3 regions of the Clostridium thermarum genome follow, and region 2 is predicted to be linked to each of the others. Evidence: a T-box and tRNA genes for the amino acid it is inferred to sense, from the RefSeq annotation. Region 2 holds a T-box; the other regions hold tRNA genes.
The links. A T-box is a leader RNA that pairs with one kind of tRNA and senses whether it is charged. The one in region 2 lies ahead of FHY60_RS07155 (valine--tRNA ligase), so its partner is inferred to be a tRNA-Val.
Positions count from the first base shown of each region.

Region 1: it has a tRNA-Val gene. The T-box ahead of FHY60_RS07155 (valine--tRNA ligase) is inferred to sense a tRNA for this amino acid. The anticodon was not compared.
Region 3: it has a tRNA-Val gene. The T-box ahead of FHY60_RS07155 (valine--tRNA ligase) is inferred to sense a tRNA for this amino acid. The anticodon was not compared.

Region 1 covers NZ_CP040924.1:3,143,404-3,149,485, forward strand. The annotation lists gene recD2 (SF1B family DNA helicase RecD2) at 1-1,505, opposite strand, end outside; gene metK (methionine adenosyltransferase) at 1,665-2,840, opposite strand; SAM riboswitch class I at 2,951-3,052, opposite strand; tRNA gene FHY60_RS14335 (tRNA-Tyr) at 3,263-3,347, opposite strand; tRNA gene FHY60_RS14340 (tRNA-Thr) at 3,352-3,427, opposite strand; tRNA gene FHY60_RS14345 (tRNA-Val) at 3,439-3,514, opposite strand; tRNA gene FHY60_RS14350 (tRNA-Tyr) at 3,527-3,611, opposite strand; tRNA gene FHY60_RS14355 (tRNA-Thr) at 3,616-3,691, opposite strand; gene FHY60_RS14360 (hypothetical protein) at 3,844-4,458, opposite strand; gene yyaC (spore protease YyaC) at 4,568-5,110, shown strand; gene mreB (rod shape-determining protein) at 5,253-6,082, opposite strand, start outside.
Region 2 covers NZ_CP040924.1:1,590,533-1,596,614, reverse strand. The annotation lists gene FHY60_RS07155 (valine--tRNA ligase) at 89-2,734, opposite strand; T-box leader at 2,848-3,064, opposite strand; gene FHY60_RS07150 (2-hydroxyacyl-CoA dehydratase) at 3,129-6,082, opposite strand, start outside.
Region 3 covers NZ_CP040924.1:3,630,675-3,636,756, reverse strand. The annotation lists gene FHY60_RS16780 (PIN domain-containing protein) at 1-209, shown strand, start outside; gene FHY60_RS16775 (CoA-binding protein) at 273-647, shown strand; tRNA gene FHY60_RS16770 (tRNA-Glu) at 739-813, shown strand; tRNA gene FHY60_RS16765 (tRNA-Val) at 821-896, shown strand; tRNA gene FHY60_RS16760 (tRNA-Asp) at 903-979, shown strand; tRNA gene FHY60_RS16755 (tRNA-Glu) at 1,041-1,115, shown strand; tRNA gene FHY60_RS16750 (tRNA-Val) at 1,122-1,197, shown strand; tRNA gene FHY60_RS16745 (tRNA-Asp) at 1,206-1,282, shown strand; tRNA gene FHY60_RS16740 (tRNA-Thr) at 1,286-1,361, shown strand; gene FHY60_RS16735 (hypothetical protein) at 1,557-3,209, shown strand; gene FHY60_RS16730 (ATP-binding protein) at 3,244-4,224, opposite strand; gene FHY60_RS16725 (DnaD domain protein) at 4,224-5,195, opposite strand; gene FHY60_RS16720 (M23 family metallopeptidase) at 5,366-6,082, shown strand, end outside.

The DNA of each region.
Region 1 (6,082 bases), 1.6 Mb from region 2:
AGCAGAGGCATTTCCCCATTGTTTATCCTGTGAGCATTAACAACAATCATACTCTCCTTGGACTGCCTGAAAATGTCCTTTAGTTTAACAACCTTGGCACATCCGCTTTCAATAAGGTCCCTTAAAACATTTCCCGGGCCTACCGATGGCAACTGATCTACGTCACCAACTATTATAATTCTTGTCCCAAGAGAAACTGCCTTTAGCAGACTGTTCATCAACATAATGTCAACCATAGAAGCTTCATCAATAATGAGCACATCTCCTTCTAACGGACTGTTCTCACCTTTTGAAAAATCCATGTTTTCATCTTCGCTATAGCCAAGCTCCAATAGTCTGTGAATAGTCTTTGCTTCCCTGCCCGTAGCTTCCGTCATTCTTTTGGCAGCTCTTCCGGTGGGAGCCCCCATTAATACCTTCATTCCGGCTTTTTCAAAAATCTCAATAATACAGTTTATTATTGTGGTTTTACCGGTACCAGGTCCACCGGTAATTATCTCAACTCCATTGTCCACAATTCCCCTGATGGCTTCGATTTGAGAAGGGGCAAAACCAATGTTATACTTTTTCTCGAAATCCTTTATTTCCCTATCAATATCTACATTTAGCACTTCATATTGACCAAAAGCCATGGTTAATATTTTTTTAGTAACTCCCAGTTCACAGTAATAGTAAGGAAGCGTAAAGACACAATCCTCTCCTTCTATAGTTTCTATTTTTATCTTACCTTCCAAGGTACTTTCTATAACATTCTTCTCAATATCCTCTTTAGATACGCAAAGTATGTCTACGCCTTCTTTCAGAAGCTTCTCCATGGGCATATAAGTATTACCCAGAGTGCAGAACTCATTGATTAAATATTTAATACCACTTTGAATTCTATAGGGTGAATTTACCTCTACTCCAAGACTCCGAGCTATTTTATCCGCTGTCTTAAAACCTATACCGGAGACTTCTTCTGTCAGTATATATGGGTTTTCTTTAACCACTGAGATAGAGTCTGCACCAAACCTTTTATATATCTTCATACATTGGTTGGGTGTCACCCCATAACCTTGAAGAAAGACCATTATGCCTTTAACTTCTCTTTGCTTAAAGTAAGATTCATATATGAGTCCAATCTTCTTTTCGCCGATTCCGTCTATCTCTGCCAATCTGGAGATATCATTCTCCAATATATCGAAGGTCTTATCACCAAATTTATCTACTATTTTCTTTGCAGTTACCGGTCCTATACCGGTTATTACCCCTGATGCCAAATAGCGCTCGATTCCAAGCAGTGTAGCCGGCATAATTTCTTCACAGCTCTCCACCATCAGCTGCTGACCAAACTGAGGATGTATTACCCATTGACCGGTAAGCTTTAATTCCTGTCCTTCTGTAATATATGGTATAGTGCCCACAATGGTTATCTTTTTATTACCATTTTTCACCTTGGCCACTACATATCCGTTATCATTATTCTGAAATACTATTTCATCAACTGTCCCCTGTATTTCCGACATATAATCTCTCCTAAACCAAGTTTCTATACATTTTTTTATGCTGAACATCAATATATAATAAGCATAACCTATTAACAAATCAAACTCAATATCTTTAATTATTGACACAAAAAGGAAAAAAATGCAGTGAAAACATTGTCACTGCATTTTTACATATTTTTATAAATACTTTTTAATTTCTTCCACCTTATCTAGTCTTTCCCATGGCAGGTCCAGATCTAATCTTCCAAAGTGTCCGTAGGCGGCAGTTTGCTTATAAATTGGTCTTCTTAATTCAAGATCTCTGATTATGGCACCAGGTCTTAAATCAAATACCTTATTTATAATTCCCACTATCTTGTCGTCGCCAAGTTTTCCTGTTCCAAAAGTGTCAACCTCAATTGAAACCGGTCTTGCAACACCTATTGCATAAGCTATTTCAATCTCTAACTTATCAGCTACACCTGCGGCCACAAGGTTCTTAGCAACCCATCTTGCAGCATAAGCAGCAGAACGGTCAACTTTCGTTGGATCCTTTCCTGAGAAAGCTCCACCACCATGTCTTCCGTAGCCGCCGTACGTATCAACTATTATCTTTCTTCCGGTTAAGCCTGAGTCTCCCTGTGGACCTCCAACTACAAATCTACCTGTAGGATTTATAAAGTATCTTGTTTTTTCATCCAATAACTCTGCTGGCACAACTGGTTTTATAACATGCTCAATTATGTCTTTTTCTATTTGAGACTGATCAACCTCCGGTCCATGTTGAGCAGAAACTACTATAGTATCTATTCTTACTGGCTTATTATCATCATATTCAATAGTTACTTGAGTTTTTCCATCCGGTCTTAAATAAGCTAAGGTTCCATTTTTTCTTACCTCAGCTAATCTTCTTGCAAGCTTATGGGCTGTAGCTATAGGAAGGGGCATATATTCCGGTGTTTCATTTGTTGCAAAACCGAACATCATACCTTGGTCACCGGCTCCAACAGCTTCAACCTTATCCATTTCACCTTTCTTGGCTTCCAAAGCCTCATTAACACCCATTGCGATATCCGGAGATTGCTCATCTATAGAAGTTAAAACCGCACAAGTATCACAATCAAAGCCATATTTTGCTCTTACATAGCCTATTTCCTCTACGGTCTTTCTAACAACCTTAGGAATGTCTACATAACAATTAGTAGATATTTCCCCCATAACAAGTACCATACCGGTAGTTACTGCTGTCTCACAAGCAACTCTGGCATTAGGGTCCCGTTCAAGAATAGTATCTAGTATAGCATCAGATATTTGGTCACAAATTTTATCTGGATGTCCTTCAGTAACAGATTCAGATGTAAATAATCTCTTCATTGTAATTCGGCTAGCCTGAATATAAGTACAATATTCAGTTTATACCTTACACTCCTTTCATGTATATAAAATAAAAAACCTCTCCGATAAGAAGAGGTACGTGCCACCTTCTCTTATCTTGCAGTAAACTGCCGGAATTGGCACCTTTGTGAAAAACTTCACCGGTTGCCGGGTTTCATTGGGCCCTTTCCCTCCACCTCTCTTGATAAGAGTATATCCATATTCTATGATTAGTAAGCAAAGTTTATTGTAGCATCAGTAAAATCACATGTCAACAGGCATCAGCAATTAATAATAAATAATTAATGTCAATTATTCTAATTCGTATTTTTAATTTAGGGTTTTCATAAAAGGCTACCTCACGTGTGTTCTCACAAATTTTCTACGCAATGAAAAAAGGATACTTTACGGTATCCTTTTTGTGGTGGAGGAAGATGGATTCGAACCATCGAAGTCAGTGACAACAGATTTACAGTCTGCCCCCTTTGGCCACTCGGGAATTCCTCCAAAATGGAGCTGGCAATCGGAATCGAACCAACAACCTGCTGATTACAAGTCAGCTGCTCTGCCTATTGAGCTATGCCAGCATATTAAATTGTGGTGGGCACAACAGGGATCGAACCTGTGACCCTCTGCTTGTAAGGCAGATGCTCTCCCAGCTGAGCTATGCGCCCACGATTTAAATTTGGTGGAGGAGAGTGGATTCGAACCACTGAAGTCAGTGACAACAGATTTACAGTCTGCCCCCTTTGGCCGCTCGGGAACTCCTCCAATATGGAGCTGGCAATCGGAATCGAACCAACAACCTGCTGATTACAAGTCAGCTGCTCTGCCTATTGAGCTATGCCAGCATATTTCTTCTCAACAACTTATCGCTGTCGACAAGGAATAGTATACATAGAACTCCTTATTAATTCAAACCTAAATATAGACCATACATCAAGATTAAGTTGCTTTTTCTTAATTTAACGCCCATTTTCTTAATTTTAAGCCACATTTTACTTTATTTATCTATATATGCTTCTATGGTATCTACATACATGTACTTTTCCGCTATATCCTTAACTTTCTCATAGTCCTTGCTGCTCAATCTAGTCTTCAGAAGACTAAAGGTATTGATTATTCCTCTTGATGCATTCTCATCGTATAAATAGTTACTTATTCTGGCATAGTCCACTGGTGATATCTTTGAGGCTACGGTAAGCAATCTGGCCTTTTCAGCTAGAGTAAGCCTATCTTCTATTGTGTAGGATTCTACCTTAAACACAGCTGCACTATCAGGATATTCCTCTTCCTCCTGCTTTGTCTGGCTTTGCCCTTTATTCTTTCTGTTATCTATAACTACAAAGCTGTGCTCTTGAGGAATACTTCCCTCTTCTTCCTGCTCAGTTTTTGAATCTTCTTCCTCTGTATTTTTATCATTAACTTTTGAACTATCCCTGCTTTGAGCTTTCAAAGCCTGCTGTTCATCTGCTTGCTTTTCCTGGTTTTTCTTTTGAACTAATTTCACTTCTTCATATGGCTCAACATCTGTCTGCAGCTTGCTGCTTAATAACATTACAGCAACTGACACCGTAGTTGTAAGTACAACTAAAAATGATAGCAGTTTATACTTCATATTGCTCACCCCTATCTAACATTTTTTCATTTTTTCCATTTTTTATTCTAATTAACCTTAATATTCTAAATGTTTTTTTCATATATATTATCGAGGGGGTGTTGAGTGCTTGAATAAAATCAAAGTGCATTATAAAGATATACTTGCTTATTACGAGTTAGCCTACTTTATAAAAGACTATATCGATGAAAATACTTTAATTGTTTGTATTGGAACCGATAGGTGTATCGGTGATTGTCTTGGTCCATTGGTTGGGACATTTCTAAAGGAGAAATGTCTGCCGCTGCCTGTGTATGGTACAATATCGGAACCCATCCACGCTTTGAATCTTGACAAAAGACTAGCTGAAATTAAAAATCTTCACCCCAAAGCAAATATTATAGGCGTAGATGCCTGTTTAGGCGATGGCGATTGTATTGGTGAAATTCAGGGCAGAGATTATCCTATACATCCAGGAAAAGGTGTAGGAAAATCACTTCCAGATGTTGGCGAAAGTTCAATCATTGGTATTGTTGATTCTTCTGATAATAATGAACTTTTTACCAATAGAACTATCCGGCTTAACTTAATAATGGAAATGTCCAGAGTAATAGCTGACGGAATTTTACATGCTGTATATCTATCTCTCAATAGGCAAAAGAGAATTTTTTAATACTCATATATAACTGATCATGAGATTATTAAGATCTTCGATTATCACAAGTATGTAAAGATATCAACAAAAAAGATTTGCGAATGTGGTTTATTACATTCGCAAATCTAAAAAAACGGTATCAAAATATATCACCATTTAATCACATACTAATAATACTAGAATCCAATTCATCTAAATAATCAAGGGATTTACCGGTTCCTATTGCTACGCATTCTACAGAATTCTCTGCAATAAATACCGGAACCTTTGTAGCTTCGGATATCCTTTTGTCTAATCCGTGCAATAAGGCTCCTCCCCCAGTCATTACAATTCCCTTTTCCATTATATCAGCAGCTAGTTCCGGTGGAGTTTTTTCCAATACTGAATGAGCGCATTCTACAATTGCTGTAACAGTCTCATTTAAAGCCTCTCTTATCTCTTCGGAAGTAACAGTAAGGTTAGTTGGTAAACCTGTAATCAAATCCCTTCCTCGTATCTCCATTGAAGTGTCTTTATCTCTCTTATAGGCTGTACCAATATTAATTTTAATATCTTCTGCCGTCCTCTCACCTATCATTAACTTGTGCTTTTTTCTTATGTATCTTATTATGGCCTCATCAAACTTGTCTCCTGCCACCTTAATAGAAGATCTTACAACCATTCCGTCAAGTGAGATAACTGCTATATCAGTAGTACCTCCACCAATATCTATAATCATGTTTCCACTTGCTTTAGTTATATCTAGGCCTGCACCAATTGCAGCTGCCAGGGGTTCTTCCATCAAAAAAACCTTTTTTGCTCCTGCATTAATAGCAGCATCTTTTACTGCTCTCTTTTCAACTTCTGTTGCTTCACAAGGAACGCACACCATAACTCGGGGAGCAGAAATTCTTCTCTTTCCACAGGCTTTTTTGATAAAATATTTAAGCATTTTCTCTGTAATATCATAATCTGAAATTACACCATCTCTTAATGGTCTTATGGCAACAA
Region 2 (6,082 bases):
CTACGAAAAATCTATATATAAAAAATAGTAGAAATTCAGCTCAGCTGAATTTCTACCTTCATTTTTAATTTTTCATTCTTAATTGTATCTAACCGAGTTTTTCGATTCTTTCCAGTACTGCCTGAAGCATTTCCTTATACTTCTCGCCCTTCTGTTTCTCTTCCTCAACTACGTTCTGAGGTGCCTTGTTGACAAAGCTTGGGTTGGAAAGTTTTTTCTCAACTCTGTTTATTTCTCCCAAGAGTTTTTCTTTTTCTTTATTTAATCTCTCCATTTCCTTTTCCCTGTCGATTAAGTCAAACAGCGGCATAAATAGTTCTGCTCCCTCAGTAACTACAGATACAGCATTTTGAGGAATATTTTCCTTGCTGTTAATGATGGACAGCTCGCTTACAGAAGCTAATTTTTCAAAATATATTTTTCCTTCTTCAAAGGCTGATGCTGACTCTTCCTTTACATAAGCAAGGAGCTTTGACTTCTTGGAGTTTGGAACGTTCATTTCTGCCCTGGCATTTCTTATGCCCTTGATGGCATCAATTATGTAGCCCATTTGAGTTTCTGCTTCCTCATCGTAAGCTGCAGCCTTGTATTGTGGCCATTTAGAAATAGTGATTGATTTATATTCACAATCCAAGTGAGTATATATCTCTTCTGTTATGAATGGCATTACAGGGTGAAGCAGCTGTAATCCTGCTGTTAGCACAGTATGCAATACATTATAGGTTACCCCTTTTGCCTTTTGATTATCTCCATATAATACAGGCTTTGAAAGTTCTATATACCAGTCACAGAACTCAGACCATAAGAAGTCATATACCTTTTGTAGGGCTATACCTAGCTCATATTTTTCTATATTTTCGGTAACTTCCTTAACCACTGTATTCAATCTGGATAGTATCCATCTATCAGCAATGGTATAATCCTTTGAATCCTTTTCCTGTTCCATCAAAGTCTTATCCAGATTCATCATAACAAATCTTGAAGCATTCCATATCTTGTTGGCAAAGTTTCTTGCAGCTTCAACTTTTTCAGGATAATATCTTATATCATTTCCCGGTGCACTACCTGTTACCAAGCTAAATCTTAGTGCATCTGCACCATAGGTGTCGATAACATCTAGAGGATCTACTCCATTTCCTAGGGATTTCGACATCTTTCTTCCTTCTGAGTCTCTTATTATTCCATGTATAAGTACGGTGTCAAAAGGTGTCTCTCCCATGTTATGAATTCCTGAGAAGATCATTCTGGCAACCCAGAAGAAGATTATATCATAACCGGTTACAAGTACGTTGGTTGGATAGAAATATTCCAGATCCTCAGTCTTCTCAGGCCAGCCCAGTGTGGAGAATGGCCATAGGGCTGAACTGAACCAAGTATCCAACACGTCTTTATCCTGTGTGAGCTTATCACTACCGCACTTGCAGCAGGTCTTTGGAGTTTCTTCTGCTACAGTGATTTCACCGCAGTCCCCGCAGTACCAAACCGGAATTCTATGTCCCCACCAGAGCTGTCTTGATATACACCAGTCCTGTATATTTTCCATCCAGTTATAGTAGATCTTTTCAAATCTCTCAGGTACAAATTGAGTAGACTTATTTCTAACAGCTTCGATGGCCGGCTTAGCTAAGGATTCCATCTTAACATACCACTGTTTTGAAATCATTGGTTCAACTACTGAGTTACATCTATCATGAGTTCCTACATTGTGAACGTGTGGTTTAATCTTTACAAGATAGCCTTCATTCTTCAAGTCTTCAATGATAGCCTTTCTGGCTTCATATCTATCCATGCCGGCATACTTTCCGCCAAGTTCATTTATTGTTCCGTTTTCATTCATTACATTTATTTCTGTTAAATTGTGTCTCTTACCAACTTCGTAGTCATTTGGGTCATGAGCAGGTGTTATCTTTACAGCACCAGTACCAAATTCCTTATCAACATAGTCATCTGCTATTACTGGTATTTCTCTGTTAACTAATGGCAGTAAGAGTTTCTTACCTATAAGGTGGCTATATCTCTCATCTGAAGGATTTACTGCAACAGCGGTATCTCCAAGCATAGTTTCCGGTCGTGTAGTAGCTATTTCAAGAAATTCGTCACTGCCTATTACCGGATATTTAATGTGCCAGAAGTTTCCTTCCTGCTCATTGTATTCTATCTCTGCATCAGATAGGGCTGTCTGACATTTTGGACACCAGTTTGTGATTCTGTTTCCTTGATAAATCAATCCTTCATTATATAACTTTACAAAAACATGTCTTACAGCTCTGTTTAAGTTCTCATCCATGGTGAAGGCTTCTCTTGTAAAGTCTGCAGAACAGCCCATTTTCTTTAGCTGTTGTCTTATTCTGTCCCTATATTCATGAGTCCACTCCCAAACCTTTTCCAAAAAGGCTTCTCTACCCATTTCCTTTTTCTTAAGACCTTGCTTTAAAAGTTCATTTTCAACCTTTACTTCTGTTGCTATACTGGCGTGGTCTTCACCTGGCAGCCAAAGTGTGCTAAAACCCTGCATTCTCTTATATCTTATGAGCATATCCTGCAGTGTATTGTCCAGAGCGTGACCAAGATGGAGCTTACCGGTGATATTTGGCGGCGGCATCACAATGGTAAAGGGCTTTTTGGTCTTATCAACATCTGGAGTGAAGTATTTGTTATCCTCCCAGTTTTTGTATATTCTCTCTTCAAATTCTTTTGGATTATAGGTAGTAGATAATGTTAGCTTTTCTTCCATTTTACATCCTCCCGTTTATTTATTGATTTTTCCAGCTGGATACTTAAGGGAACAAGTTCCCTGTTTATTAGATAAATTTTAATAAACCCATTAATAAAAAAGAGTTTTCATCCAAAAAGGACGAAAACCCGCGGTACCACCTTTATTCCCACAAAATAATGGGCTCTCAAAAACTAACGGTTGAAAACCGTCCTTGCCTACTCACTAAACTTTCAGCAAAGAAGCTCAAAAGCTACCTTCAAAGTGTACTATATAAAGGGTCTTGCAGCCTACGAACCCTTCTCTCTAAATACAGCAACTACTTTTACTCCTCTTTATCAATGCTTATTTATCCTATGTAATTTTATTCACTATAATTATAAACTTTATTCCTTATCTGTCAAGAACAAATTAATTAAGCTTTGCTTCCCGCAACCTCGTCAACAGCAATATTCTTCTGTAGTTCCTCTGCCCCTTTAAGCTCCAAATTCTTAAAGGCGGCTGCCAGCATTAATTTTATTCGGTTTAGCTGATTTACTTCACTGGCTCCGGGATCGTAATCTACTGCAGTTATATTGGCCAGCGGGTATCTTTCCTTTAAGGCCTTAATCATTCCCTTACCAGTTACATGGTTAGGCAGACAGGCAAATGGCTGCATGCAGATAATATTTTCTACACCGCTTTCAATAAGTTCAACCATTTCCGCCGTCAAGAACCAGCCCTCCCCGGTCTGATTTCCCAGTGACAGTATCTTATACGCTCCTTCCGCTAACTCCTCTATAGATCTTGGAGGTTCAAAGCGCTTACTTTTGCTTAGGGCTTCTTTCATATGTTTTCTATAAAATTCTATGCCTTTGACCACCACACTTCTTGCCAATTGTGCTTTTTTAGTCCCCTCCAAGTAGTTATACTTAAAGTTTGCATCATAGGAGCAATAAAGTAGAAAATCTATAAGGTCCGGCATCACAGCCTCTGCTCCTTCATTTTCAATTATCTCAACTACACTGTTATTGGCAGTTGGGTGGAACTTAACCAGTATTTCACCTACCAGTCCAACCTTAGGTTTCTTCACGTAACACAGTTCCAAGCTGTCAAAATCTCTGACAATACTGTAAATATTGTTTTTGAAGGTTTTATGGTCTCCACTTCTTACCGAGGCTTTACATATTTCTACCCAGCTCTCATACAAAGCATTGGCAGAACCTTTAATTTTTTCATAGGGCCTTACCCTATATAAAACCCTCATGAGTAAATCTCCATAGGTTAAAGCAATCAAGGCCTTGTTTATAAGTCCCGGTGCTATTTTAAATCCTGGGTTTTTTTCTAGTCCTACAAAATTTAAAGATATTACAGGAATATCTGTATAGCCAGCATCCGCCAAGGCCTTTCTCAAGAATCCGATATAGTTAGTGGCTCTGCAGCCTCCGCCGGTTTGTGTAATCATCACTGAGGTATTCTTTAGATCATACTTACCAGATTTTAAGGCTTCAATAATCTGGCCTACCACTATTATAGAAGGATAGCAGGCATCATTGTTTACATATTTTAACCCTTCCTCCACCGCATTTTTATCAATGGACGGTAATACAACCACATTATAGCCTGACTCTCTGAAAGCCACCTCTAAAAACTGAAAGTGGATAGGAGACATCTCAGGTGCCAGGATGGTGTGATTTTTCTTCATCTCCTTTGTGAAGGGTACTCTTCTGTACTTTGTCAGCTGAGGCTTCCTGATGTAAGAGTTTCTTTCTCTCTCCTCCATAGCAGCCTTTAAGGATCTGATTCTTATTCTGGCAGCTGCCAGGTTGTTGCCCTCGTCAATCTTTAATACAGTGTAAATTTTCCCCTTTTCCTGCAATATTTCCTGAACCTGGTCTGTGGTTACCGCATCTAAGCCGCAGCCAAAAGAATTTAACTGAATTAATTCCAGATTATCCTGGGAAGCCACAAAGGTTGCAGCCCTATATAGTCTGGAATGGTAAACCCATTGATCTACTACCCTCAAAGGTCTTTCAACAGTAGCCAAGTGACCCACGGAATCCTCTGTTAACACGGCCATACCAAAACCTGTAATAATATTGGGTATGCCATGGTTTATTTCAGGATCAATGTGATATGGGCGTCCACTAAGCACTATGCCCTTCTTACCCGTCTTCTTTAAGTATTCCAAAGTTTCTTCTCCCTTAGCCCTTATATCTCGCTCAAAGTTATCTCTTTCACTCCAGGCCGCTTCTACAGCAAGATCAACTTCTTTCCGGGTAAGGTTAAAACTCCTTAATTCGTCAAAAATCCTCACTTTTAGTTTTTCCTTATTATTTAATGAAAAGAAAGGATTCATAAATAGAATTTTTCTTTCCTTTAAAATATCCATGTTATTCTTAATGACTTCAGGATAAGATGTAACTATAGGACAGTTATAATGGTTGTCCGCATTTTTATCCTCCTTCCTCTCAAAGGGGATTGAAGGATAAAATATAAAATCAATACCTCTGTTAAATAAACTCATTATGTGTCCATGAACTATTTTGGCTGGATAGCATACAGATTCTGAAGGTATTGTCTCAATTCCCAACTCATACACTTCCTTGGATGACCTTTGTGAAAGCTCTACTCTAAAGCCCAAGCTGGTAAACAGTGTAAACCAGAAGGGATAATTTTCATAGATATTTAGAACCCTAGGTATACCAACTGTACCTCTTTTCGCTTCTTCCTTTTTCAGCGGTTTATATTTAAAAAGCCTCTTATACTTATAATCATAGAGGTTAGGTATTTCCTCTTTTTTCTCTACAATGCCCAGACCTCTTTCACATCGGTTTCCGGATATGAATTGTCCCCCATCATTGAAAATATTGATAGTTAACAGACAATTGTTTCCGCAAAGGCCGCAGCGTTTCATAGAGCTTTCGTACTTGAAGTCCTCCAACATATCTTCCCCAAGGATGCTGCTTGTATGTCCTTCAGACCATCTTTCCATGGCAATCAACGCTGCCCCAAAAGCCCCCATAAGGCCTGCAATGTCAGGACGTACAGCATTTCTGCCGGCCACAAGCTCGAAACTTCTAAGTACCGCATCGTTGTAAAAGGTACCTCCTTGCACAATTATCTTCTTTCCCATTTCTTCCGAGTTTCTAATCTTAATAACCTTTTGCAGGGCATTTTTTATTACCGAATAGGATAGACCTCCGGATATATCTCCCACAGAGGCTCCTTCCTTTTGAGCCTGCTTGACTCTGGAGTTCATGAAAACAGTGCATCTTGAACCAAGGTCCACCGGATGTTGAGACTTCAAAGCTTCCTTTGCAAAGCTATCTACAGACATACTCAAGGAATGGGCAAAGGTTTCTATAAAGGAACCGCAGCCTGAGGAAC
Region 3 (6,082 bases), 1.8 Mb from region 2:
ATAAAAATAAGAATATTTACTATATAGATGATAATAAGCTGTCAGCCAATGATTTCAGCCTCATAGCTACCTGTAAAAAATATGAACAATATGTTCTGGTAACTGATGATAAAAGAATGTATAATAGTGCTAAGACTTTATTAGGACCATCTAGGGTATTAAGCTATAAAGATTTTCTGACGGAAATAGGTAAGAAAATAGAATTGTAGCAGGGATCTCTATTGTATAATATCAAGCAAATATGATGAACAATACGGAGGGATAATAAGAAAATGAATGCATCAGAATTTATGAAATTTAAAAATTGGGCAGTAGCCGGAGATGTTTTAAACAATCAGAAGTATGCCTACAAAATAAAGATGAGTCTTGAGAATGCAGGGTTTAATGTAAGCGGCATGAAGCCGGGGGTTTCAGCAAAAGGTGTTTACCAGAGCCTTAAGGAAGTTCCTCATGCTATCGATGTACTGGATTTATGTATAAATCCCAGGGATGGAATAAAGGTTGTTAAGGAAGCTAAAGAATTAGGCATAGATAAAATACTGATACAGCCAGGGGCTGAAAGTACAGAAATACTAGAGTTTTGCAGGGAAAACGGCATCAATGCAATAGAGGGTTGTGCGCTTGTAGAACTAAGAAAAATTTTTTGATAAAAATGTTGAAAAAAGTTGTTGACACTATTAAAGTTTTCTTGTATTATAGTCTATGTCGGGTCGCGAGGCCCGTACAACAAGTGAAAATGGCTCCTTGGTCAAGCGGTTAAGACACCACCCTTTCACGGTGGTAACAGGGGTTCGATTCCCCTAGGAGTCACCATTAATGTGGGCGCATAGCTCAGCTGGGAGAGCATCTGCCTTACAAGCAGAGGGTCACAGGTTCGATCCCTGTTGTGCCCACCACATTATGGCCCAGTGGCTCAGTTGGTTAGAGTGCCGGCCTGTCACGCCGGAGGTCGAGGGTTCGAGTCCCTTCTGGGTCGCCACATTTGACTCAAAGTAGATGATGGTTTGAAAATCCGGATACTTTGTTCATATATTCTTATTGGCTCCTTGGTCAAGCGGTTAAGACACCACCCTTTCACGGTGGTAACAGGGGTTCGATTCCCCTAGGAGTCACCATTATGTGGGCGCATAGCTCAGCTGGGAGAGCATCTGCCTTACAAGCAGAGGGTCACAGGTTCGATCCCTGTTGTGCCCACCACATAATATGGCCCAGTGGCTCAGTTGGTTAGAGTGCCGGCCTGTCACGCCGGAGGTCGAGGGTTCGAGTCCCTTCTGGGTCGCCATATGCTGGCATAGCTCAATAGGCAGAGCAGCTGACTTGTAATCAGCAGGTTGTTGGTTCGATTCCGATTGCCAGCTCCATTAAAACCTTGGATTTGATTCCAAGGTTTTTTTACATTTTTATTTATATTAAAAGTAAAAAAGCTTGGACTAAAATTTTTTCAGATGCATATAAAATAAGTAGTGAAAAACAAATCAATTATTGTTGAAAAGTGTCTTTGATACTATAATATATGGTAAGGAATTAATTTTACTATGATTTTATGGAGGCTGAGAATGAACTGTAATATTTGTAATAATGAATTCAAATATATAGATGGGCTTAAGTTCTGTCCATATTGCGGCAGTAAGCTTACAATGAAGTTTATAGCCTCTGAAGAGAAAATGGACACACCTGGCGAAGAAGAGGACAAAGTTCAGGCAGAAGAAACCTATGTTGACGGTGTAGAAATAGAAATTGACCAAGATATGGAGGAAACTGGGGATATAGGGCAAGGTTCTGCTGGTCAAAAGGCAAAAATACATGATACTTTGGAGATGCCACCTATAACAGATGAGGTAATAGAGCGGGAAAAGAAGGCTAGAAAGTCATTAAAAAGATCTAAAGTCCTAACTGGAATAAGGAATGCTATCTCTAGCAAATTGTTTGTCATACCCTTTTTTGCCTTAATTGTTTTAGGGGTATCCGGTTTTTTGGCCTATAACTATCTGCTGAATACCAAGGTTGAGGATGCCCAGGTAAAGGCTGACCTGATTGGTAAGACTATAATTCTGCCTAAAGGGACCAATTTCGAAATAGAAAGAGGTTTCCTGAAGGAGATGACTGTAGTTAACAGAGTTTATAATAAGGAACAGGGCGTTGAGTACATTGATATATCTACTGTTTTAAACAACAACTCTTTAGAAGTGAAAGGCTCTCTTCAAGTAGCATATAAAAGGGAAGGAAGAAATCAGTGGAAGCTGATGGATGAGATAACACTAAAGAACGATATAACAGTTAAGGCTGTTGCAGGCATGGAAGAAACAAAACTGCTTCAGGAAATCAAGCAACAAAAGGTAATAGCGGCGGGCGAAGAGGTAGGATTAAGTGAAGGAATAGTTAATAGCTTAAAGATTTTACAAAGGACTCCTGACTTTGAAGCAGGAAAGGAAGAGGTGCTTGCGGAGGTCATTATTGATGGTGGAGTGCTGCAGGCAAAGGGAAATGTAGTTATTAGCCTGAGCTTTGACAATGAAGTATGGACCGTAGATGGGATTAAAAATGAAGCTGATAAGCAATTTGAGGTTGCTATATCAGAGACACTTTCAGAAGATCTTATATTGGAGCAGATTCAAAATAAGGGCCTTGAGGAGTATGTAGCTCACAACTCAGTATTTGGTGGTAAAAGCTTTTTAGTAAAAGACAAGTTTTCCAAGTCTATGACTATACAGAGCAAAGAATTGGATGACAGCAAGAAAAAGTTGACGGTCACTTTGAAGAGGGAAAATACTGCAGGAATGCTGAATTCTACTTTGGCAGCTACCTATGTATTTAATGTTTCCTTAAAGGGACTGACCTATGTTAGTAATTCTAAGTCCACTGTGGAGGATGTTTCGGTGACTGCCCTATCCAGAGATGCAATAGCAGCTTCCCTGTCCGGGGCCGAGGTAGAGGGCAGAAGTGACTTTTTCTGGTGGTCAGATAACCATAAGCTTACGGAAACTGAAGCAAATACCTTTAAGCTCGATGAAATACTGTCAAAAACCAGATATAAGAATATAAACTATGTCTATGGAAGCTTAACCTATGACAATGAGACAGTTTCTGTAGTGGCTCTTTACTATCTCTTATATGATAATTCCAAGGGATATGTATGGAAGCTGGATAGTGTAATTAGCTCAGAATCAAGTAAATACAGGTACTACAGCAAAGAAACCATAAGGCAATGAGTAAATAAAAAAACTGCATTAAGATGCAGTTTTTTTATTTCAGTGAGTGTAAGTTTTTTGTTACTCTTATGTCTTCGCCGTAAAATTTACATAAGTTGAAATTACCCAAAAGCCTGGAGGTAATTCTTTCAGAGTAAATTGATACAAGCTCCTTTAGGGAGTAATTGGTTGATACCAGTATTTTTTTCTGTCTTAATAGGCGCTTATTTAGGATGTTGAACAGTTCTGTCTTTGAAAAGTCATTGATCTGTTCCGTGCCTAAGTCATCTATTATTAATAAGTCACAGTCTAGGAGCTGTTGCTCTAGGGTTTCGTCGTTTTCAAAACGTATTTTTCTAAGGTTTTGAATTAGCTCTTCTGCAGTTTTGTATACAACAAAATAGCCCTTATCCAAAAGCTCCTTTGCGATGCAGTGAGAAAGAAAGGTCTTACCGGTGCCGGAATTACCATAGAATAACAGGTTATCCTTCGTAGAGGAGAAGTTCTTTATAAAACTCAAAACCTTTGAAAGGATTTTTTCTATATTCTTACGGGGGCTTTCCGGTTCATCTCCTATTCTTTTGGCAGAGTAATATTCCATATTAAAGTTATCAAAGTTGTTTTCCCTCAGTATTTCGCTGAGCTCGGAGTCCTTGTAGTGTAATTTAACAAGCTTTTGTCTGTAGCAGGAACACTTGGCGGAACCGATATAACCTGTATCCTTGCACTTATTGCAGCGGTAATGCAGGGAGAGATAATCCTGGCTGTACCCATTAGAAACCAGGAGCTCAGTCTTTTTCATCCTAAGGTCAGTGATTTTTTCTTTTAACTCTTTTATATACTCTTCTCTATTTTCAATGGTTCTTAGTGCGCTCATTGAAAGTTCTACACAGAGTTTTCCGATGAGTCTTTCTAAGTCTAATACTTCTGGAAGTTTTTCTTCGATTTCAGCTCTACGCTTCTGAAGAGCTGCATTTTCTTCATCTCTAATAATTTCATACATCCGAATTATATCGGAATGGTATCCCTTTAGCATTACTTATCCCACCCTAACAGTTTCTTTTCCAAAGAGTCATAGTCATATACCCTTTGCTCAAAGTTGTTAAAGTTATCATTTTGAGACTTATGGGGTACGGCTTTCTTGAAGGTACTCTTTCGATCCTTGGTTTGAATATCTTGTATAGTCTTTAAACCGTCTTTATACCAGCTGGATAAAATTGCATCGATATATTTAAAATCTGCCCGGTTTAAACGTTCAAAACAAATATCGCAGGCCTTCTGGATTACTTCTACAGGGAAGGCATAGCTATTCACCCATTTATCTAGCATATCTTCCTGAGGCTTCATTATTTCCCCATCTTTTATGCCAAGGTAAGATAAGATCTTCTTATATTTTACCCACTTATCTTCATGTTTTTTGATGAAGGCTTGTGCCTGCTCTATAGTCTTTATATTATTATCGTGCCAGGCTAAAGCAACCTTTTCTATGTACCTGTAATCACACTTTCCTTTGGAGGCGCAGTACTCAATCAGCAGTAAGATTATCTCCGGACTAAAGGAAAGATCCCGCTGCCAGCTTATATATGTAGACATTTCCTTAGAGGCCAAGGGTCTTGATACCAGTTTCTCAATTTCATGGAGCATATCTTTTGTGGAGTTATTGGTCAGCTCCTCTAAAAGGTTAACTTCGTTACCAGTCTTTTGGGAATCCTCTGTTAAGTCTACAAATTCTATATTGAAGTTGCCCATTTTGTCGATGGGTGTAAATTTAACTACCCCTTCTTCGTTCCAGTAGTTCCAGGCATTCATGATATCAGATTCCAACAGATGAAGAGTGGAGGCCATCAACGAGGAATTAACACCTAACTCTCCATGGATACAATATTTTAATGCTAATAAATATACCTTAACAAATTCCCCTCGGGCTCTAGGCATATACTTTTCAATGAATACATTGCTGACCGGTGTATAGTCTGATGAAGACTTCTTAAACATAAAGGTACTCATACCTAACCGCCCTTTCATATTAGATTCAGACACAGTCTTTTGTGTCAATTATATTATAGCAGAGGTGATTAAGTACCTCAACCAAGAAAAATTATCATAAAAGGAATAAAAAAAATATTTGTGGGAAAATTAAGAAAGTCTACCTAATTTATTGGAAAGGATGCGTGAAGGTGAATAGTAAAAGAGGTATAAGCAAGCTGGCAAAGGTCATAGTCTGTGCCAGTGTTGTGGGAAGCATAGGATTCTACAATCTACTGGCTCCCAATGCTTATGAAGTATATGTCAACGGACGCGCAGTGGCCTGCGTAAAAGACATGAATGCTGCAGAGACAATGGTAAACAAAGTATATAGTGAATTGGTTAATAGATTTAAAGGTATAAAGATAGATAAGGATACCGTTTATTTAAGTGTTATCGCAAATACTGAGGCAATGAGCAGTGAAGAGGATATAAGAAATAACATTATAAATGCCCTGAACACAAAGGTCAAAGCTGTAGAAATGAGAGTGGACGGAAATCTTGTGGCTATATTGGCCAGCAAAGAGGAAGGGCAAAAGGTGGTGAGTTTATTAAGCACTCACTATTCCAACAAGGCTGCACAGGATAACAAAAAATTTCCCGGTATAAGCAGCAAGATAGAATATAAGGAAATAGAGGTTAATCTCAGTCAGGTAGATGTGGTTGAAGATACGGTAAAGAAATTGATAGAAAATACTGACAAAGGTACATCACCGGCGGTTAAAATAGCCTATGCAAGCAAAGATGGAAAAACTGTCAGCGCCAATAGGCAAAAGACCATATCTATGGCTGTTCCCTCCAGGGGGAGTATAAGTTCCAACTTTGGTCTTCGGTGGGGAAGAATGCATGAGGGTATAGATATAGCAGCC